4 regions of the Oceanobacillus picturae genome follow, and region 4 is predicted to be linked to each of the others. Evidence: riboswitches for the same ligand, from Rfam matches in the RefSeq annotation. Region 4 holds a riboswitch; each other region holds the start of a gene.
What was found. Region 4 has a riboswitch for S-adenosylmethionine ahead of BN988_RS04400 (LLM class flavin-dependent oxidoreductase). Riboswitches for the same ligand answer to the same signal wherever they lie in the genome.
Positions count from the first base shown of each region.

Region 1 (5,524 bases), 650 kb from region 4:
GCTCAAAACGAGCGCTTGAGCTTGCTGTTAAATATACGAATGAGAGAAAGCAATTCCAGACACCGATATCAAGCTTCTCTTTAACCAAGGAAAAGCTTGGAACAATGTCCGCTGAAATTTATGCTAATGAAAGTGCGGTTTATCGTACGGTTGGACTGTTTGAACAACGAATGGGCTCTTTAACCGAGGAACAGTTAAAAGATGGTAGGGAGGTAGCACGCGCTATTGCCGAATATCAAATTGAATGTTCCATGAATAAATATATGTGTACCGAATTATTAGATTTCACTGCCGATGAAGCAGTTCAACTACATGGCGGGTATGGCTTTATGCAGGAATATGAAGTGGAACGTATCTACCGCGATTCCCGAATTAACCGAATTTTTGAAGGCACAAATGAAATTAATCGTCTTCTTGTTCCAGGTACATTGTTGAAAAAAGCTATGAAAGGTGAGCTGCCATTATTGCAAAAGGCACAAAGTCTTCAGGAAGAACTCATGATGATGATGCCGGAAGAAGTAGGCGGTGAAACACTAGCCCAAGAAAAATATTTACTAAGAAATGCAAAAAAAATGGTATTGCTTGGTGCAGGACTTGCTGCACAGAAATACATGAAAAAGCTTGAAAAGGAACAAGAAATTCTTGTTAACCTTGCAGATATGACAGCAGAAGTGTACAACATGGAAGCGGCCATTTTGAGAACGGAAAAGGCAATAAATAAATCTGGCTTGGAAAAAAGTAATCTAAAACTGCAATATACACAGGTTTATGTTCAGGAGGCATTTAATCGTATTGAAGCAGACGCGAAAGAAACACTAATCGCTGTTGAAGAAGGAGATACGCTAAGAATGATGCTATCTTCATTAAGAAAGCTTACACGTCACACACCAACAAACGTTGTAGCTAAGAAAAGAGAAATTGCAGAGCAAATAATTGAGGAAGAAAAGTATATCGTTTAATCATAAATACCTTAAAGCCAAATGCATTCGAATTTTTACGAAGTATTCGAATGAGCGTTTGGCTTTTTGCTTTTAAAGATACACGTCTGTTTATGGTGTCATTTACTTATAGCTAGCATCTAACTCGTCATGTCTATTACATATTTGCTATAATAGAAGCAAATAAGTGAGTAGGGTGGTTAAGTCAATGGCACTGACGTTTTATTGGTACCCAAATTGCGGTACTTGCAAGAAAGCCAAAAAGTGGTTGGAAGAAAATCAGGTTGATTTCCATGCCGTTCATATTGTGGAAAATACACCGACTGAGCAAACAATTCTTGAACTAATTAAGAATAGTGGACTGCCAGCAAAGAAATTTTTTAACACAAGTGGTAAAAAATACCGAGAAGGAAATATTAAAGAGAAAATAGCGAATGCTTCCGATGAGGAAATGGCAGCTATTCTAGCAACAGATGGGATGCTTATAAAACGCCCGATTGCTACAGACGGTCAAAAGGTGACAGTCGGTTTCAAGGAAGAAGTTTATAATGAGACTTGGCGGTCAGAATAAATTTTTGACTAGAAAAATATGCGCAAATTGAGTTATAGTTAAGATGGATTACATAATGGAGGGATAACAATGAGCATACCAAAGGACTTATTATATTCTAAAGAACATGAATGGGTTAAAAGGGAAGACGGCAAACTACGTATTGGGATTACCGATTTTGCTCAGGATGAACTGGGAGACATCGTATTTGTTGAGTTACCTGAAGTTGGAGACGAATTGGAACTTAACGAACCATTCGGTAGTGTAGAATCTGTAAAAACAGTTTCTGAATTATATGCGCCAGTTAGTGGAAAAGTAGTAGAAGTAAATGCAGATTTAGAAGACAGCCCTGAGTTCGTTAATGAATCCCCATATGAGAAAGCATGGATGGTCGTAATTGAGCCATCTGAACAAGCGCAATTAGATGAACTTCTGAACGCTGAGGCATATGAGGCAGTGCTTAACGATGAAGAATAAAGAATAAAAAAGGGAGGCTAACGTGCATCTTTATAAAAGTTGTATAGTTAGCCTTCTTTTCTTCATATACTCTTATTAGGAAATGATTTTAGAAAAAACATTTTGCTTGATTTTCGAGGAGAGCTATGTAACCATGTCACATGAAAATGAGAAAATAATCATTGTAGAGGGTTTAACAGATAAACGACAAGTTAAAAAGGTTATTACAGATGAAGTAACAATTGTTTGTACCAATGGAACACTTGGAGTGGAACGTCTAGATGAATTACTTGAAACTTATGAGCTTGACTATAAGGACGTGTATATTTTAGTGGACGAAGACTATTCAGGCATAAAGTTACGTAAACAGTTGGCGAGAGAGCTCCCACATGCAGAACATATATATGTCAGCAGTGAATATCGGGAGGTCGCGACAACACCTGAACAAGCGCTTGCAACAGCGCTGGTAAGTAAACGGATAGCGGTTAACCCTCTATTTTTATTATGAGGCAGATTGGTTAGGTGATTTTTTGCAAGAATTAACAACGAAACAACTAAATGATGGCGATTATTTGCTTTATATTTATACTCCTTTTTGTGGTACCTGTGCGCTTGCAAGAACCATGCTAGAAAAAATTGAACAAGTGCACAAGGAAACCATTTTCTATGAAATGAATGCATCCCTTTATCCAGAGTTTATGATCGAGAACCAGGTGGAAAGCGTACCTTGTCTTCTCATTATGAAAGATCATCAGATAAAGGAGAAGGTTTATGCCTTTCAATCCATTCCTAACATTTACGGCTATTTGATGGAGTATAAACCAGAACTTTTTGTTAAAAATTAATCTTAAATTATTTATTGACACAGTAAAAGCAGCATGATAGTATAATTCTTATCGAATTTAAGTGGATAAAAAAATAGACTCTTATCTTGAGCGGTGGAGGGACTGGCCCTGTGAAACCGCGGCAACCTTCAACTATTTTAATAGTTGAAAGGTGCCAATTCCTGCAAAGTGAAAACTTTGACAGATGAGAGAACGTGAAGACGACTTACTACGTCATTCTGTTCTTTCAGAATGGCGTTTTTTGTGCTATTTGGGCATACTATTGCCGAGGTTTACTAAGGAGGATTAACGTGATATCAATTGAAGGTTTGAGTAAGGTATTTACTTCAAACAAAAGCAGCGTAACTGCAGTAGAAAGTTTAGATTTAAACATAAATGATGGCGATATATTTGGTGTTATTGGTTACAGTGGTGCTGGAAAAAGTACATTTGTCCGTTTGCTCAATAGGCTTGAAGAGCCCACGGGCGGTAGCATTAAGATTAACAATGAAGATATCACTGCAATGACTGCCCGCCAGCTACGCATAGCAAGACAGGATATTGGCATGATTTTCCAGCATTTTAACCTGCTTTGGTCGAGAACGGTGGAGGATAATATTGCGTTTCCGTTGGAGATTTCCGGTGTTGCTAAATTGGACAGGCAAAAGCGTGTTCAAGAGCTCATCGATCTTGTTGGGCTATCAGGGAAAGAGAAGGCATACCCTTCTCAATTAAGTGGTGGACAGAAGCAACGTGTTGGAATAGCGAGAGCTCTAGCTAACAATCCAAAAGTATTGCTTTGTGATGAGGCAACATCTGCACTAGATCCGGAGACAACGAATTCCATTCTGGATTTACTGGTAGATATTAATAAGCAGTTTGGTTTAACGATTATATTAATAACCCATGAAATGCATGTTATTCGTAAAATATGTAATCATGTTGCCGTCATGGAGAGTGGAAAAGTAGTAGAACAAGGCGACGTAATGGATGTTTTTCTCCATCCTCGTCAGCATGTAACCAAGAAGTTTGTGGAACAGGTAATGGGCAACGGTGAGGAAGATGAAAATATTCGTGACATTACAGAAGCCTATACGGAAGGAAAAATTGTTCGACTTCATTTTATTGGTGAAACAACCAATCAGGCGCTTATTAGCCAGCTTGCTAAGAAGTATGAAGTCGAGATCAATATTCTGCAAGGGAAAATTACGCAGACACAAGCTGGGGCGTATGGAACTCTAATCGTACAAATTGCAGGAAATGAATTGGATGAAGCGGTTCGATATATTAAAGAAAAATCCTCTGTGGAAATGGAGGTGATTCAAAATGCTAAATGATTTATTTCAGAGCATTAAAATAGAAGATTTAATTGAAGCAACAAAAGAAACTTTCTATATGACGATTACTGCTTTAATTGGAACGTTTATACTTGGGATTATACTCGGTTTACTTCTCTATCTGACTTCTAAAGATGGAATTTGGAAAAATAAAAGCTTCCATTTTGTTGTATCAGCACTGGTGAACGTTTTTCGTGCCATTCCTTTTATCATTTTAATTTTCTTGTTATTCCCGTTCACTAATTTCCTAATTGGGACAATACGTGGTCCAGAGGCCGCATTACCCGCACTTATCATTGGTTCTGCACCATTTTATGGAAGACTAGTTGAAATCGCCCTTCGTGAAGTGGATCGAGGCGTCGTGGAAGCGGCTAAGGCAATGGGGGCAAAAACCAGAACAATTATCTTTAAAGTGCTACTTCCAGAATCCATGCCGGCGTTAATATCTGGTATTACAGTAACAGCTATTGCACTTATTGGTTATACAGCGATGGCTGGAGCAATTGGAGCTGGAGGATTGGGGAGCTATGCATACTATTCGGGCTTTATGCGCCGGGACTTTGATATCGTGTTCCTATGTACCGTACTCATTGTGGTCATTGTATTTATCTTCCAATTTATTGGAGATATTATAGCAACAAAACTAGATAAACGATAAAACAGAAGAAGGAGTTAATTAAAAATGAAAAAAATTCTAATCCTAGTATCATTATTGGCTGTTCTTGCGTTAGCCGCTTGTGGCGGAGGGGATGAGTCTTCATCTGAAGGTGATAACAATACAATTAAGGTAGGTGCTTCTAGTATTCCGCATGCTGAGATCTTGGAAGAAGCAAAGCCACTACTTGAAGAGGAAGGCATCACATTAGAGGTAGAACCATACGAAGACTATGTTCTTCCAAACGATGATTTAGCAAATGGCGAAATTGATGCAAATTACTTTCAACATATTCCATACTTAGAGCAAACCATCGCTGATACTGGATATGAGTTAACGGAAATTGGTGGTATTCATATCGAGCCAATTGGTGTTTATTCCAAAGATATTCCGAGTGTAGATGATATCCCGGAAGGCACTGAAGTTATAATGAGTAATTCCGTACCTGACCATGGACGAATTCTTTCATTGTTTGAAGCAAAAGGATTAATTACCCTTGATGAAAATGTGGACAAAGAAACGGCAACAGTAGATGATATTGTGGAGAATCCTAAGAAGCTTGAATTCTCACCAGATTATAACGCAGAGTTACTTCCAGAATACTATAATTCAGAAGAAAATGTACTTGTTGTCATTAACACGAACTTTGCTATTCAAGCGGGTCTAAATCCACTTGATGATTCGCTTTTTGTGGAAGGTGAAGAATCTCCTTATGTAAATGTCATTGCGGTAAGGGAAGAGGATAAGGACAACGAAGCACTAAA
Region 1 covers NZ_CCAX010000001.1:1,524,356-1,529,879, reverse strand. The annotation lists gene BN988_RS07830 (acyl-CoA dehydrogenase family protein) at 1-959, shown strand, start outside; gene BN988_RS07825 (arsenate reductase family protein) at 1,147-1,509, shown strand; gene gcvH (glycine cleavage system protein GcvH) at 1,579-1,965, shown strand; gene BN988_RS07815 (toprim domain-containing protein) at 2,099-2,452, shown strand; gene BN988_RS07810 (thioredoxin family protein) at 2,475-2,789, shown strand; SAM riboswitch class I at 2,868-2,980, shown strand; gene BN988_RS07805 (methionine ABC transporter ATP-binding protein) at 3,080-4,105, shown strand; gene BN988_RS07800 (methionine ABC transporter permease) at 4,095-4,763, shown strand; gene BN988_RS07795 (MetQ/NlpA family ABC transporter substrate-binding protein) at 4,788-5,524, shown strand, end outside.
Region 1: linked by a shared signal. The riboswitch ahead of BN988_RS07805 (methionine ABC transporter ATP-binding protein) and the one ahead of BN988_RS04400 (LLM class flavin-dependent oxidoreductase) in region 4 are both predicted to bind S-adenosylmethionine.

Region 2 (5,524 bases), on a different contig from region 4:
CTCCAATAGGTATAACATTAAACTTGCATGCTTGCGATCTAACATGCTGGGGATCGTACCATCAAATATATTGAAATTATAGTAGATAAAATGGAGGTTATTTTTACAACATGATGAATTTCAAACGTAAAATACTAGGAATATTTATTGTTTTAATCTTATCTCTTATGATAGCAGGTTGTGGATCAAGTAATGAGGATGCACAAGCAGAAGGAAGTGTTAGTGAAGAATTAGATTATACTATTACTGGTACAGAGCCTGGTGCTGGACAAACTAAGAAGAATGAAGAAGTTTTAGAATCGTACGATAATCTTGCCGGTTGGGAACAGGAATTATCTTCGGCAGGAGCAATGTTATCCCAATTAAGTAAGGCTATTGATAATAAAGAACCAATTATTTTTAGTGCATGGTCTCCACATTATAAATTTGCCAAGTGGGATTTAAAATATTTAAAGGATCCCAAAGGTATTCATGGTGATGAAGAAAAGATAACAACGATTGCAAGAAAAGGCCTAAAGGATGAAATGCCTGAAGCTTACACAATTATTGATCGCATACAATTGGAGCTTCCAGATGTAGAAGAAGCATTATTAGAGGCTCAGGAAAAGGAATATGCTGAAGTAGTAAAGGATTGGGCTAAGGAAAATCAAGAAACAGTTGCAGAATGGACGGAAGGTGTAGACTCTGTGGATGGGACTTCTATTGAAATCGCTCTTTTACCTTGGGATGATGCAATTTTTACAGCAAATGTTGCTAAATTCGCGTTAGAGCAAAAAGGTTATGATGTGACACTTACACAAGTTGATCCAGCTATTATGTTTGAAGCCATAGCAACTGGGAGTGCTGATGCATCATTAGCAGTATGGATGCCAGTAACACATGCCGAATTATATAAACAATATGAAGATGATTTTGATGACTTGGGGCCAAACTTAGAGGGTGCTAAAACTGGGTTAGCAGTACCAGCTTATATGGATATTGACTCTCTAGAAGATCTAGAACCAAAGGAATAACGCTTGCATTGAAAGAACCCTATCTGTTTGCGGTAATTCAAAGGATAGGGTTCTTTATCTTTTAGTAATCCTTTACTTATGCTAAAAATTAAAAGAATGAATTGAATAATTTATTAGAAAAAACTGTTGACAGATTGAAAGGCGGGTAGTAATGTAAGTAGCAACAACAAATTAAATATGCATTACTTCTTATTCAGAGAGATGGAGGGACTTGGCCCATTGATATCTCGGCAGCGGACTTTTAATAGTACTGTGCTAAATCCAACAGGCGAATGCGAGCCTGAAAAATAAGAAGAGGATGATCGTACATAGCTGATCCCTTCTTATTTTTATAAGAAGGGATTTTTTAGTTTTACACGAAACAACTCTTCTTCACGACAAAATTAAATATGCATTACTTCTTATCCAGAGAGGTGGAGGGACTGGCCCATTGATACCTCGGCAACGTGCTTTTAAAGCAACGTGCCAATTCCAACAGACGAAGGTCTGTAAAGATAAGAGGAGGATACTAGTTCATTGCCTCTTCTTATCTTATAAGAAGAGGCTTTTTAATTTGAAACTACAACGAGCAGGAGGAAGTAGATGATTACATTTGATCAAGTTTCAAAAGTATACGGCGAAAAGGCAGAAGGTGTAAAAGCACTGGATAATGTGGATCTCCACATAGAAGAGGGAGAGATATATGGTGTGATTGGGTTTAGTGGTGCTGGAAAAAGCTCGCTCATTCGATGTGTTAATTTACTCGAACAGCCAACATCCGGAACAGTAACCGTGAATGGGCAAAACTTACAAGCACTTTCACCTAAGGAACTACGGGAGGCAAAGCGAAACATAGGGATGATTTTTCAGCATTTTAATTTACTTAATTCGAAAACCGTGTTTACCAATGTCGCAATGCCCTTACTGTTAAGCAAAACTCCAAAAAAGGAAATAACCAAGCGTGTTTATGAACTACTTGATTTTGTCGGCTTGCGTGACAAGGCTGACAGTTATCCAGATCAACTTTCTGGGGGACAGAAACAGCGAGTTGGGATTGCCCGTTCTCTTGCAACCCAGCCATCCATTCTTTTATGTGATGAGGCAACATCAGCCCTTGACCCAGATACAACAAATGCTATTTTAAAACTTTTAAAGAAAATTAATCAGGAATACAATATCACCATTTTAATTATCACGCACGAAATGGGCGTAATTAGAGAAATTTGCGATAAAGTTGCTGTGCTTGAAGATGGAAAAGTAGTTGAATCTGGTTCTGTATTTGATGTCTTTTCTCAGCCGCAAACGACCACAGCTCATAACTTTGTCAGTACGGTGATGCATGATCAAATCCCAGATTCCGTATATGAGTTAGTAAGAAAACAAGACGCACATAACCAAATTTATCGGATTGTCTTTGTTGGTGAGTCTACTGGAACACCGTTGTTGTCGCAAATCGCAAAGCAATACGAGGTAGAGGTAAATGTTCTGTTTGGTAGTATCACAGAATTACAGGGCGTACCATTTGGAAATCTTATCGTGCAATTTGAAGGGGAAGAAAAAGAGATTAACCGTGTCATTATGCATATTCATCAGCAAAAAGTAAGTGTAAAGGAAGTGTTAGCAGATGTTGGTTGATTGGCAACAAATTACAGAGGCATTATGGCAAACCATTGTAATGGTAGCAGTCGCCCTATTTTTCTCTATGATTATAGGGTTGGTATTAGGAATTGTCCTTGTTGTAACACGTAAAGGGCACTTATGGGAAAACAAGTATATTTTTACGGTCTTAAATGCAATAGTAAACATATTTCGTTCTATTCCGTTTATCATCCTAATGGTCGCAGTCATTCCATTCACGAGATTAGTTGTTGGAACCTCAATAGGCACGGCCGCAGCTATTGTACCAATGGTGTTATTTGCAGGACCATACATTGCAAGATTAATAGAGAATTCTCTTTTAGAAGTAGATCCAGGTGTGATGGAAGCTGCCCAGTCAATGGGAGCAACACCTTGGCAAATAATCATTCGCTTTCTTATACCAGAAGCTCTTAGCTCCCTCGTGTTAGGGGCAACCATTGCCACAATTGGATTGGTTGGAGCCTCAGCCATGGCAGGAGCTGTTGGTGGTGGCGGATTAGGAGACCTGGCCATTACCTTTGGTTATCAGCGGTTCGACACAATGGTGATGCTAATAACAGTAGGAATACTCGTCGTCATGGTTCAGGGATTACAATCCACCGGAAATATTTTATCCAAAAAAATAAGAAGAAGATAAAATCAAAACAAAAGGAGAAGATACAGCATGAAAAAGTTAAGTCTATTATTGTTATTAGTTAGTTTAAGTTTGGTGATTAGTGCTTGTTCTAATGGGGAGGCTGCAACGAAGGTCAAAGTAGGAATTAGTGGCTCTGACACAACGATTTGGGATTATGTAGCAGAAAAGGCCAAAGAAGAAGGAATAGAGGTTGAGATTGTTCGCTTTTCTGACTATGTGCAGCCGAATCTAGCATTAGCTGAGGGAGAAATCGATGTGAATGCTTTCCAGACTGTTTCATATTTTGACGCCTTTATCGAGGAGCATGACCTTGACCTGACTCCAATTGCAACAACAGTTATCGCGCCAATGGGTCTTTATTCTGAAAAGCATGATTCTGTAGAAGATATCCCTGAAGGTGGAACAATTGCCTTAGCTAAAGAAGCAACGAACATGGGCCGGGGACTTTTACTTCTTGAAGAAGCAGGACTAATTAAATTGGAAGAAGGCTTTGACGGAAATGGCTCTGTCGATAAAATCGTAGAAAACCCGAAGAACCTTAAATTTGAACAGCTTGTAGCGGGTCAGACTCCAAGGGTGTTGCCAGATGTAGACGCCTCACTCATCAATAACGGTATTGCAGTGGATGCAGGATTCAGCCCATTGGATGATTCCATTTACCATGAGGATGAAACAGCTACCCCGTATATTAATATTATCGCCGTACAAGAGAAAGACAAAGATGATGAAACCTTAAATAAACTAGCAGAAATTTACCAGTCTGATGACGTAGCAGACTTTATTATTGAAGAACGCGATGGAAACTCCATCCCAACATTTGTACCGTTAAGTGAAATTGGCCATTAAAAGAGAGAGTAAGACGTACAGCATAAAAATAAAAAAACGAGGTGGAGTAAATGAGTGTTGTAGCTAAAAGTTTAGAAGAAGTGAAGAAGATCATTGTTGATAATATAGAAGAAAATAAACAGAAATACATTCAAGCAAGTCATGATATTCATGATAACCCGGAAATTGGAAACCAAGAGTTTTATGCATCTGGTCGCTTAATTGAATTGCTTGTAGAGGAAGGGTTTTTAATAGAAAAAGGGGTAGCAGGACATGAAACAGCATTCATTGCGAAAAAGAAAAGTGAAAAAGAGGGCTTAAGAATTGGCTTTTTGGCAGAATATGATGCCTTACCAGAAATCGGCCATGCGTGTGGGCATAACTTAATTGGTACCACAAGTGCTGCAGCTGCTATTGCACTTAGTAAAGTATTGGATGAAGTAGGAGGAGAGCTTGTCGTATTAGGTACCCCAGCAGAAGAAGGGGGTCCAAACGGAAGTGCAAAAGGGAGCTTTGTAAAAGCTGGATTGCTCGAAGATATTGATGCAGCGATTATGATACACCCAGGTGCTGAGACAAATTTAACTGGTCCGAGTCTCGCGGTAGATCCACTTGATTTCGCTTTTCATGGAAAACCAGCACATGCTTCCGCTCATCCAGATAAAGGAATTAATGCTCTAGATGGCGTCATTCAACTATTTAATGGCATTAATGCATTACGACAGCATCTTCCGTCAGATGTTCGCATTCATGGAATCATTACAGATGGGGGAGATGCACCGAATGTAGTACCAGATTACGCTAAAGCAAGATTTTATATCCGAGCTAGTTCTCGAGAGCTTTTAAACGAAGTAACGAAGAAAGTGAAGGGTATTGCACAAGGGGCTGCATTAGCTACAGGCGCTGATGTGAAAGTGATTGCTTTCCAAAATGAAGTAGATAACTTTGTCGTCAACAAACGATTTGACCAAGTATTTAAAGAAATAGCTGAGGAATTGGGAGAGGTAGTAAATACGGAGGAAAGAAAGGCTTTAGGCTCAACAGACGCAGGAAATGTCAGTCAGGTGGTACCAACCATCCATCCGCACATCAAAATTGGCTCGAGCGATCTAATTGGTCATACAGTAGCATTTCGAGAAGCTGCGCGCTCTGAAAAGGGCGATGAAGCACTTATTAAAGGAGCGAAGGCGTCAGCATTCACTGCGCTACAGCTTCTGACAAATAGTACGTTGTTTGAGGAGATCAAACAAGAGTTTACAGAGCGGACAGGAAAATAAATATTTGAAAAGGTTCGTCAGCCTTTTAAACATTCAATAAAATAAAAAGTAGCATTCTTTTTCAGAAGGAATGCTACTTTTTATTTACTTTCCAAATATTTCATATATAATGAGTTTAATTTTAAAAAATAGAGGTGGTTTTAGTGGAGGTTGAA
Region 2 covers NZ_CCAX010000003.1:396,430-401,953, forward strand. The annotation lists gene BN988_RS16410 (glycine betaine ABC transporter substrate-binding protein) at 111-1,013, shown strand; SAM riboswitch class I at 1,200-1,307, shown strand; SAM riboswitch class I at 1,412-1,514, shown strand; gene BN988_RS16415 (methionine ABC transporter ATP-binding protein) at 1,596-2,627, shown strand; gene BN988_RS16420 (methionine ABC transporter permease) at 2,617-3,267, shown strand; gene BN988_RS16425 (MetQ/NlpA family ABC transporter substrate-binding protein) at 3,295-4,113, shown strand; gene BN988_RS16430 (M20 family metallopeptidase) at 4,164-5,369, shown strand; gene BN988_RS16435 (GNAT family N-acetyltransferase) at 5,513-5,524, shown strand, end outside.
Region 2: linked by a shared signal. The riboswitch ahead of BN988_RS16415 (methionine ABC transporter ATP-binding protein) and the one ahead of BN988_RS04400 (LLM class flavin-dependent oxidoreductase) in region 4 are both predicted to bind S-adenosylmethionine.

Region 3 (5,524 bases), on a different contig from region 4:
TTGTCATGGAAACGGAATCAAGAAACGCTTTCTTGCCCACTACTAGACCTGCTATCACATCACCATGCCCACCAATATACTTGGTAGCACTATGAACTACGATGTCACAGCCAAGTTCAAGTGGTCGCTGTAAATAGGGGGTTGAAAATGTATTGTCAACCACCACAGGAATATTATACTCCTTTGCTATATCTGCAACCATTTTAAGATTAATTAACCGGATCGTCGGATTAATTGGTGTTTCGACATAAATACATGCTGTTTCTGGTTTTATTTTTTCTCGGATACTCTCTTCTGTATCCATTAAGGAAAAGTCATGGCTTATCTGGTACTTCTCTTGTAGCATAGTTAAAAGGCCGTAGGTACAGCCATAGAGCCCTGAAGAACATAGAATATGATCGTTTGCTTTTGTTAGAGCAATTAGCACTGAAGACACAGCAGCCATGCCTGAAGCAAAAGCAAGACCACGTTCAGCCTGCTCTAATGAAGCCATTCTCTCTTCTAGAATCTTTACAGTCGGATTTCCTAGCCGAGAATAAATGTAGCCCTCTTCCTCCCCTGCAAAACGCCTTTCTCCTTGTTCTGCGGTAGCAAATGTGAATGTGGAGGTCTGGAAAATAGGTGGTGTCAGACTCCCCAGCATATCCTTTGCGTCATAGCCCTGGTGGATAACTGCTGTTTCGATATGTTGATTGTCTTTCTTCACAAAGATCCCCCCTGAAATGATTTCTTATTCTACTACTATCTTATTCTATTAGTACTCTTTTTGAAAGCGTTTTCTTATAACTGCAAACATGCTTTTTGCTTTTTAGATCAGACTCTTTTAAAATGGAGTTTATTTGATAAAAGAAGTTTAGGACTTACTACAGTTACACGTGGGGGACAAATTTGTATAGAAAAGAAGGGTTGGCATGAATGGAAAACAGGAACAAACAGGCATTCTACTAACTGCAGGGGCATATTTACTCTGGGGTTTTCTACCGATCTACTGGAAGGCAGTGAATCATGTATCTGCCGGTGAAATTCTCGCACACAGAATAGTATGGTCGTTCGTATTCATGCTAGTACTCATTGCCTTGCTAGGTAAGTGGTCCACCGTAATCAAGGAATGCAAAGCAATCCTGACCAACAAAAAGCAATTAATTGCTGTGATTTTTGCATCCATTATGATTACACTCAACTGGCTGACCTTCATTTGGGCTGTGAATAGCGACCATGTTCTTCAAGCAAGCCTTGGCTATTATATTAATCCATTAATTAGTATATTACTCGGTATTCTCGTGTTAAAAGAAACCCTGACCAAAAGACAGCTGGTTTCCTTTATTCTTGCAGGGGCAGGCGTTCTATATTTAACAGTTAGCTATGGAGTTTTCCCTTGGGTATCCTTATTGCTCGCTATGAGCTTTGGTCTATACGGATTATTTAAAAAGAGATTAGATGTAGGAGCCTTTGCTAGCTTAACAATTGAAACAATGTTTATTACACCAATAGCTATCCTTTACTTACTGATTATCCCGGAAAATATTTTTCAGACTAATACTTTCTTTACGTCCTCCACCATGCTACTCATTGGTGCAGGAATCGTGACAGCAGTTCCGTTACTATTGTTTGCAGGCGGAGCAAGAAGAATTCCGCTAGCTATGATTGGGTTTCTCCAATACATTGCTCCGACCATTATGCTAATTCTCGGTGTGTTTGTATATAATGAAACCTTTACTACTGCTCATCTAATCGCATTTTCTCTTATCTGGATAGCCCTCATCAACTATATGTTATCAACTTATTTCCCTTTTCATAAAAGGGCGAGAGAATAGACCGCATGTCACTTAACAAGAGGTTCTTGCCTCTTGTTTTTTTACTATACAATTATTTTCAGTAAACGGTTGACAACCGCGTATAATTGGTTTTATAATGTGAATAATTTAAAAATTAAATCTCTTATCAAGAGTGGTGGAGGGAATAGGCCCTGCGAAGCCCAGCAACCTGAAAGCAAACCTTGTTTGCTTCCGATGGTGCTAAATCCTACAGATCATCTTGGATCTGGAAGATAAGAGGAGGAACGTGAATAATACGCCCTCTTCTTAGGAAGAGGGCTTTTTATATTCTCCCCTCCTCCCCCAGACCGGTTAAACTGCAAACTGCAGTCTTACATCAAAAAGCTGTTGACTGGCAGGCCATAATCTTAAAGGAGGAATTTACATGTCATCATTTACTAACCAGCAGGATGAAACAACGTTACTTCACGGAGGACAGGTGCCTGATCCGTCTACCGGAGCAAGAGCTGTTCCCATTTATCAAACAACTTCTTATGTGTTCAATAATACGGAGCATGCACAAAATCTATTTGGTTTATCAGAAGCAGGAAACATCTATTCTCGGATTGGGAATCCGACGGTTGATGTATTTGAACAACGAATTGCCCAACTGGAAGATGGCGTTGCAGCTGTAGCTACATCTTCGGGTATGGCAGCAATATCCTTTGCAATATTAAACATCGCCGGGTCTGGAGATGAAATTATTGCAGACAGCAATTTGTATGGTGGCACCTACAACTTATTTGCTCACACGTTGCCGCGCTATGGAATAGCTGTGAAATTTGTAGATGGGAGCAATCTTGAAGAAATCAAAAATGCTATAACTGACAAGACAAAGGCTATTTTCGGGGAAACCATTACCAACCCCAGTCTTAATATTTTTGATGTAGAGGCTGTCTCAACCATCGCCCATCAGCATGGTATCCCGCTCATTATTGATAACACATTTGCACCATACTTAACCAAACCACTTACTTGGGGAGCGGATGTCGTTGTCCATTCCGCTACAAAATGGATCGGTGGACACGGAACAACAATTGGTGGCGTTGTGGTTGACGGTGGCCGCTTTAATTGGAACAATTCGAGATTTAAAGGTTTTACTGAGCCTCAGGAAAGCTATAACGGATTACGTTTTATTGATGTCGGGGCAGCCGCCTTTGCGACAAAATTACGGGTAGAGCTTTTACGTGATATTGGAGCTTGTTTAAGCCCACAAAGTGCCTTTCAGTTATTACAGGGACTGGAGACATTGCATTTACGAATAGAAAAACACACTAAAAATGCTCAAGAAATTGCTGCATACCTAGCCGATCACCCTGCTGTTGAATGGGTAAACTACCCAGGTCTACAAAATCATCCCTCTCACCAGCTAGCTAAAAAGTATTTGAAAGACGGATATGGTTCCATCATAACGTTTGGCATAAAAGGTGGCCGGGAAGCTGGTCGGAAACTGATTGATTCCATATCACTATGGTCACATGTAGCGAATGTGGGGGATGCGAAGTCGCTCATTATCCATCCAGCCTCGACTACCCACCAGCAGCTTAACCCAGAGGAGTTGAAAAGCTCCGGGGTGTCGGAAGAGTTAGTCCGATTATCTATCGGGTTAGAAGCTACTTCTGATCTGCTAAGCACGTTAGATGAGGCGATCAATCAGGCTGTTGGTAAAACAACGAACCAAAAACCTTCGGAAAAAGATGCAATAGAATGGCTGGTCAGATCTCCATTCGACCGAAGTGATGGGACAGTAAGACAAAAAGCAATCGCAGTTTACACTGAAGAAAACAATAGAGAAGTGAATAAAGCAATTGAACAGCTTAAAGCACTCGGATTCCTTGTTCCAACAATCCAGCAGGAAATCAACGGAGAAGAGAATCGTTTTACTCAGTTAGCAGATGTACCTTATCAAGTAGACGCTGTCTATGTAGATCACAACGTCCTTCCATCTGACACTTTAGAACAATTCATAAATAAGCAAAGCAGTATCTTATGGATACGATATCCAGAGGGCCATACACAGCTTATCGAAAATGCTGAGGCAACCGGGATTACAGTTGTCTCAGGAACCGCCCCCTACGATGAATTCGTCCGCTTACGGGGAGGGCTTCCTGAGAGTGTGATTGCAGGAGTGTGAGAATGGAACTTTCCCGGGAGGTTATCTTGTGATGAATGAATCAACCAAAGGCCTACTCTTCAAGGGTAAGGAGGATGTTTTATGACTAATTCCCAGAGGACGGTCCCTACTATTGGGAACATCTCCATCGGACCACTCCTCCTCACTTCTGGGGAGCTGCTTGAGGAGGTTTCTCTCCGTTATGAGATTTCCGGACCAGAGGGTGCTCCTTTTATTCTTGTATGCCACGCCTTAACAGGGAACCAGCATACAATTGGAAATGATAAAAATTCCGGCTGGTGGAGTGGTCTTATTGGCGAGAATAGGTATGTTGATACAGACGCCTATCAAGTTCTCACCTTTAATGTACTTGGTGGTTGTCATGGCTCCACAGGCCCAACCACTATTCATAACAAAACCAATGAGCCCTACCGAAGTCATTTCCCTGACATCACGGTTAGGGATATGGTCCATGCTCAACATAAGGCATTGACAATAATGGGTATCCACCACCTGGCAGCCGTTATGGGTGGATCACTCGGAGGTATGCAGGTAATGGAATGGGGACTCCTCTATCCAGATAGAATGGATAAACTCATCGTTCTTGCTTCTACTCCAGTGTTTACAGACTACGGGATTGCTTACAACCATATTGCTGAAACATCCATCAAACAGGATCCCGCCTGGAAAAATGGCCAGTATGAAACGAACCATTCATTAAAAGGATTGGAAATTGCTCGAATGATTGGCATGGTCACCTATAGAAGTGCTACCTTGTTCAATCTGCGTTTTGATCGAAAAGGTACTCAACTTAAATATGACGTTAGTAGTTATTTAGATCACCAGGGAAAAAAATTGACAGAGAGGTTTGATGCGAACAGTTATTTGACGTTGCTCCGTGCAATGAACAATCATGATATTGGAAAGGACAGAGGTGGTTGGGAGGTTGCCGCAAGAAGTATGAAGCCTCCCCTGCTTGCAATCAGCTACGATAGGGATTTGATTTTTGAGCCCTCCCTCATGAAACAGTTCGTAAGCGAAGTGGCAAACGGAAGTTACTTTCACGTAGATACAGAGTTTGGCCATGATGGTTTTCTAACAGAATTCAACAAATGGGGACATGTGGTCGAACACTTCCTAAACAATTAATATAATAGCTTACAGAAAAACAGGTTTATCCTTCTGCAAAATGGGGGAAAATAAACTTAACCCCTTTTCTTTCACATATCGCCTTCTAAAAGGCGATTTTTCTTTGATGTTAAAAGAAAAGCGAAGAGCGCACGAAAAGCGACGTACGAACTGCGCCTGGCCATGCCAGGTGGCTCCATGTTGCCACGCAAAGTGGCGGTTTTAATGGAGCATTCCCCGCCGGAGGAGATAAAGAAAACATGCCCCTGCAAAAGGGGTATGTCGGCGTTGGCCGACAAGGCCGTTTTTAGTCGACCTACCTAAATTACAGGGAGCCGATGTTGCCTCTCACCCTCCGGGTATAAGGGCGACTAGGCCTCTGGTTAGCACCAGTCGGCAAGTCTTCTTTATTGTACGGAGGCGAAGGAAGTTGCGCTAGTCGCTGGGAACTCGGAGCTAGTCGAGGCAA
Region 3 covers NZ_CCAX010000004.1:205,000-210,523, forward strand. The annotation lists gene megL (methionine gamma-lyase) at 1-706, opposite strand, end outside; gene rarD (EamA family transporter RarD) at 912-1,814, shown strand; SAM riboswitch class I at 1,936-2,054, shown strand; gene BN988_RS17765 (PLP-dependent aspartate aminotransferase family protein) at 2,200-3,948, shown strand; gene metX (homoserine O-acetyltransferase MetX) at 4,030-5,076, shown strand.
Region 3: linked by a shared signal. The riboswitch ahead of BN988_RS17765 (PLP-dependent aspartate aminotransferase family protein) and the one ahead of BN988_RS04400 (LLM class flavin-dependent oxidoreductase) in region 4 are both predicted to bind S-adenosylmethionine.

Region 4 (5,524 bases):
TTGGGTAAAAGTGGGAGTGTCTAACTTTAATTAAGATAGGATGGTAGGATAGTGGGAGTTTAGTTTTCTCCCTAAATACTTCGCTACCTCCAGCATGCCATAGGTGCCATAATCGGCTTCGGCTTCGGAATTATAATTTGTATTTGTATTAATGTCATACGTATAAATGTTCCCGTCCTCATCTTCAATAAATTCAATACCAGCGATTTGGATGTCATTCCCTTTAAGCACTTGTTGATATTTTTCTAATACTGGGTGGTCAAAGCCTTTCCTAACTTGGAATTTCGCAGGGGCTTCTTGTTCTTCAGCAGGACAGAATAAATCCTCAATGGTACATGCATCTGCCGGGCAAAGCTCAAATCCTTCTGATGTATCTACTCTTACTGCATAAACAAATTCCCCGCCGACAAACTCACACCTCGTAATATAGGATTCTGGTGACTGAATATATTCCTGTATTAAGGTGACACCATCAACAGGCTCTTCGAAATCCCCACCTTCTACATATTCCTGCAAGGCTTTAACTGAATGAAACAATTGGACACCAAGTCCCTTCCCTGCACGATTATGCTTTGTAATGAAAGGTTTCCCTGCAAAGCTTTCGGCTACTTCAATCAATTCTTCTTTTCCAACAGCAGCCGTTGTCTTTGGTGTACGGACTCCGTATTTTTCCAGTTCCAAATATTGCTTCACTTTGCTGAGCTCTAGATCAAGCGCCCTGCTCCCATTCACAACCGTTCTACCGTGATGTTCAAGCCAGGATAACACGGCACTGGTCAGCTCTGGAGAAAAACGGTTCCCCCTTGTGTGGGATGATGCACTCATTCGATTATAAAAAACCCCTTCTGGCGGGACAGCATTCAAATCAACCTTCCCGCTCGTTAGAAGCCAATTCTCATAAGGAATCGTTAATTCATCCAGTCGCTTAAATAAATGTGTCGTCCATTCTTCATTTTCATGAATGATATATAATTTCTTCATGATGACATCTCCTATCCATTATTTAGTAAAGCTTTTTTCCATTCATCGACCTTTGGCATAACATTTTTGGCGAAGTTTTCTAGCTCCTCCAATTGCGGAGAGCATTGCAGCAATAGTAAATCGACTCCAGCTTCTTCATATGCTATAATTTGCTCGGCTATTTGTTGCGGTGTGCCCACAAGATTTGGACGTAGGCCTCTGTTCGATACGGAATAATCCTGCAGTTTTACCTGCTGTTCCAGTTGTGACATTGTCGTAAAGTCCTGAAACCCAGCGTACGCATCGGATTCTTTTACAGTTGTAATTCTCTCAAGCTCTCGTAATGCTTCTTCCTCTGTTTCACGGCAAATAACATAGGCAGCCATACCAAACGACTGTAACGGCTCCTTTTCCGCATGTTTTCTCCGTTCTTTCATATCGTTTATTTTTTGTCTCGCTTCTTCTACTGTATGTCCATGCATGACATAGGCATCACAATAGGTGGAAATAACCTCTTTTCCTTTGTCACTTTCACCGCCAGCATACAACACCGGGTTTGGTCGTTGTACGGGTTTTGGCGAAAGCTTTGTATTTTCAATTTGATAAAATTTTCCGTTGTAGGAGAATGACTCTTCCGTCCACAAACCTTTTAACACCTCAAGAAACTCTTCTGTTCGCTCATAACGGGCATCATGCTTTGTAAATTCTGCTCCATATTGCTTCGCTTCCTCTGCCCACCAGCCGGATACGACATTTAATGTAAAACGCCCATTGCTAATATGATCAATGTTGGCCGCCATTTTGGCTGTAATAGCGGGATTGTGAAAGACAGGACGAACGGCCGTCATAATCTCTATTTTTTCGGTTACAGCAGCTAGTGCTGCAGCAGTTGACCATGCTTCAATTGAATCTTCATTTGTCCCTTTAATATCATTTAAATAGAGTTCAGCAATCAATGTCGTGTCATAGCCCCATTTTTCTGCTGACTGAATTACTTGCTTTGCATAATTAAAAGTAGGTGGCATTTTCTCATCTTCTACATTACGTAGCCAACCTCCAAAAATCGGTAACCAAAATCCATATCTCATCTTCCCCACTCCTATTCTCCAAATTGAAAATTAGAAAAACTCGCATTCTCTCGCTTTTTTGCGAATGTTTATGTTTTTCTTATACTTTGGACTTCAAAATTTTTACTACGTCGTTATTGCTTCCTAGTTGAAATTTTATACCTTCCTAACGTGCAAAAAAACTCTTTCCCGAAGAAAAGAGTTTAAAATTCTAATAGAACTTCATCCTCTTATCTTCCAAGCAATTGCTTGATGGAATTGGCACAGTATCTAACTAAACAGACCTGTTGCCGAGGCTTCAAAGGGCCATATCCCTCCACCTCTCTAGATAAGAAACATTATTATTTAATTGGTACTTAAAAGATTAGCGCAAAATGTTCGAACTGTCAATTAATTAAATTTTCCTAGTAAAAGCAAGGCTAAGGTCTTTCCGCAATAATACGAACAAGTCTATCTTCCACGTCTTTAGCAGCTTCTTCATCAAGCACATTATTAATCATAATAGAAAAAATATAATTCTCTCCTGACAGGGTCTGTAAATAACCGGATAGTGTAGTTACTCCAAAGATTGTTCCTGTTTTCGCTTCAACCTGGACGTCTCCCAACCGATTCCTTAGCGTTCCACCAACCATCTTGTCTGTCTCTCCTGCAACTGGGAGTGCGTTCTTGAAGGCAGGAAACCATGGCTTATCCTGTACGATAAAAAGTAGTTTACTAAGTTCGTTTGCTGGAATGAGATTAACATGGGAAATACCCGAACCATCTCTAATCAATAACGTACTTCGATTTAACCCAAGCTTTTCTAGCTCCTCCTGCATAACCTCAAGGCCTTTTTCCCAGCTTCCTTCCTTTTGTACATGCTTTCCCATTTCCTTTATGAGCACTTCCCCGTGCACATTGTTGCTCAGCTTCATAAACGGTACAAGCAATTCTTTTAATGGTATAGAACTGTGTTGATAAAGCAAGGAACTTTCATTAGGTGCTTTGCCAATCATCACTTCCCCAGACCAAGTGATCCCTTTTGCTTGAAGTGCATCCTGAAAAAGGGTCATCGCATAGCTTGTCGGATCCCATACGGCCATAAATTCTTTCACCGTTTCTGCCCCAGCTGGAACAGTGCCCGTAAGCGTGATTTCGTTTGACCCATGTTCTCGCTCCACTGTTAAATCCTCTTCCACTTTCTTGGAACTTGTCTCGGCTCGATTATGTATTGTTACATAGTTTGTGTTAGGTGACACGGTTATGATTGGCTTCTCCCCTGGCTCTGCACCGGCTGTTATTTGAAGCGTAACACTTCCCGCATCATAGTCCTCGTCAGGTGAGGCAGTCAGCGCCGAAATTTGCGCTCCGTAATGAAATGATTCATCACTCCAAATTAAGTCAGGGGAAAGGCGTACGTTATCATACCAAGTATCATCTCCAATAAGATCTCCCTTGATATGCGTCACTCCAAGTCCTTGAAGCTGCTCTGCAAAACGGGTAAAATCTTTAGGTGTCAATGTCGGATCTCCTTTTCCTATAAGGTAAAGGTTTCCTTCTAGCTTGGCTCCTTTTTTAGCTCCATCTGTTTTTATTTCGGTAGAAAAGGTGTAGTCTTCTCCAAGAACCTCTAAGGCTGCAGCTGCTGTTAAAAGTTTCATATTGGATGCAGGACGAAGCCTTGTATCTCCAAGGTTTTCATATAGAAGCTCGCCAGATTTTGCATCCCGCACACTCATTCCAACTAATGCACCATTCAACAGTGGTTCTGTTTCTAATTCGTTATCCAAACGCTGTTTCATTGTCCCCCGCTCCTCTATCGCATGTACTCTCATTTCTTCGGGCACTGAAGCAGCTAAGCAAAAGATGAGCAAGAGCATCCATACACGGCTGACATTTCTTTTTAACGTCATGTAAGCACCTCTTACATTTTATTGATCAGGCCCTATTTAGTATTTCCACAAAATAAGATGGAAATCCTTGTTATTAGAAAAACTCGCATTCGTTCGACTATTAACGAATGCGTACGTTTTTCTTATACTTGGTACTTCAAAATTTTAACTACGTCGTGATTGCCTTCTAGCTAAAATTTTATAATTTCCTAACGTGAATGAATTTCATAATTATTATTCCTTCTGTCTCAACGCTTTTGAGAGACAAAAAAAGAAGTACCTCCCCAAATCTTGTATAATGGTAGTTGACTATAAAACCATAAAAAGACTGAAGGAGCACTTCTTATGACTATTATACGACAAACAAGCTTATTTGGCATCCAAGAATTATACAAGATGGAACCTACCCAACGGTATGATTCAATTATATCCGAGATAGACGTGGATCGAATCTTCCATGAAGTGAATAAAAAATCACGACGTGGCGCTCCTGTGGAGCTTAATTATGCAGCGATGATTATCAGCTCTTTCATTCGCATAGTTGAACGTATTCCAACGATTAAAGATTTGGTGAAACGCCTGAATGATGATTTTGTTTTTAAATTGAACTGTGGTTTTCTTGTCTCGGACGAGACACCTTCCGAAGCTGCCTATTCTCGCCTGCTGACGAAACTTAGTGACTCTAGCGTTCTAGAAGAAGAACAGAAAAAAGTAGTCCTACAAGCCATTGTGGAAGGCTTTATTAGTGACAACACCGTCGCCATTGATGCCACTCACTTCGAAGCACGTGATCAAGCACCACCCAAAGAAGATAAGCCCAAAACAGAACCTAAAAAACGTGGACGCAAACCCAAGGAAGAACGGGAACAATGGTTACTTGAACAGGCTGAAATAGAAGCAAACTTGCCTCTTTATGAAAAGAAAATAGAAGCGCAATTAGACGTACCTTTAACCGACTTACGGGCTGAAGTCCCCCAAGCCCCAAAATGGGGCATAAAAAAGAACAGTGAAGGAAAAAATGTTTTCTGGTACGGCTACAAGGGCCATTTAGCTGTTGGGACATCTAGTCAATATATTTTACAGTCACTCTTTTCGTCAGGAAGTTTGAATGACGGAAAAGCCGCCATTCCCTTATTAAAAGGGGTGAAGGAACTAGCTCTTTCTTCTTTGCGCTACCAAACAATGGATGCGGGTTACGACTATGAACCTATTTATGAACAAGTACATCGAATGGGAAATCAGTCTATCATTGCCTATAATAAGAAAAATGAAAGGGAACCAATTGGCTTTGATAAATACTTTGCCCCAACTTGTTTTCGTGAGCATTCTTACCGTTACGATAGCTTTGATGCCAACTATGAAACGCTGAAATTCACGAGGCCAAAGGAGTGCAGTAGCTGTCCTTTAGCTAACGAAGGCATCTGTCAAAAGGTATATAAAGTAAAGATAACGCAAGACCTCAGAAGATACACAGCGCCAGCTCGTGGATCTAAAGCCTGGAGAACAATCTTTAAACGTCGTACAGCTGTTGAGCGCGTAAACGCATATCTTAAGGAGTTTTTTCAACTTAATAATGTTCGTTATCGTACCGGAAAGCGCGCCAAGGTTCATTTTGATATGATCACG
Region 4 covers NZ_CCAX010000001.1:870,100-875,623, forward strand. The annotation lists gene BN988_RS04395 (ATP-grasp domain-containing protein) at 31-981, opposite strand; gene BN988_RS04400 (LLM class flavin-dependent oxidoreductase) at 993-2,048, opposite strand; SAM riboswitch class I at 2,255-2,362, opposite strand; gene dacB (D-alanyl-D-alanine carboxypeptidase/D-alanyl-D-alanine endopeptidase) at 2,447-3,919, opposite strand; gene BN988_RS04410 (transposase) at 4,244-5,524, shown strand, end outside.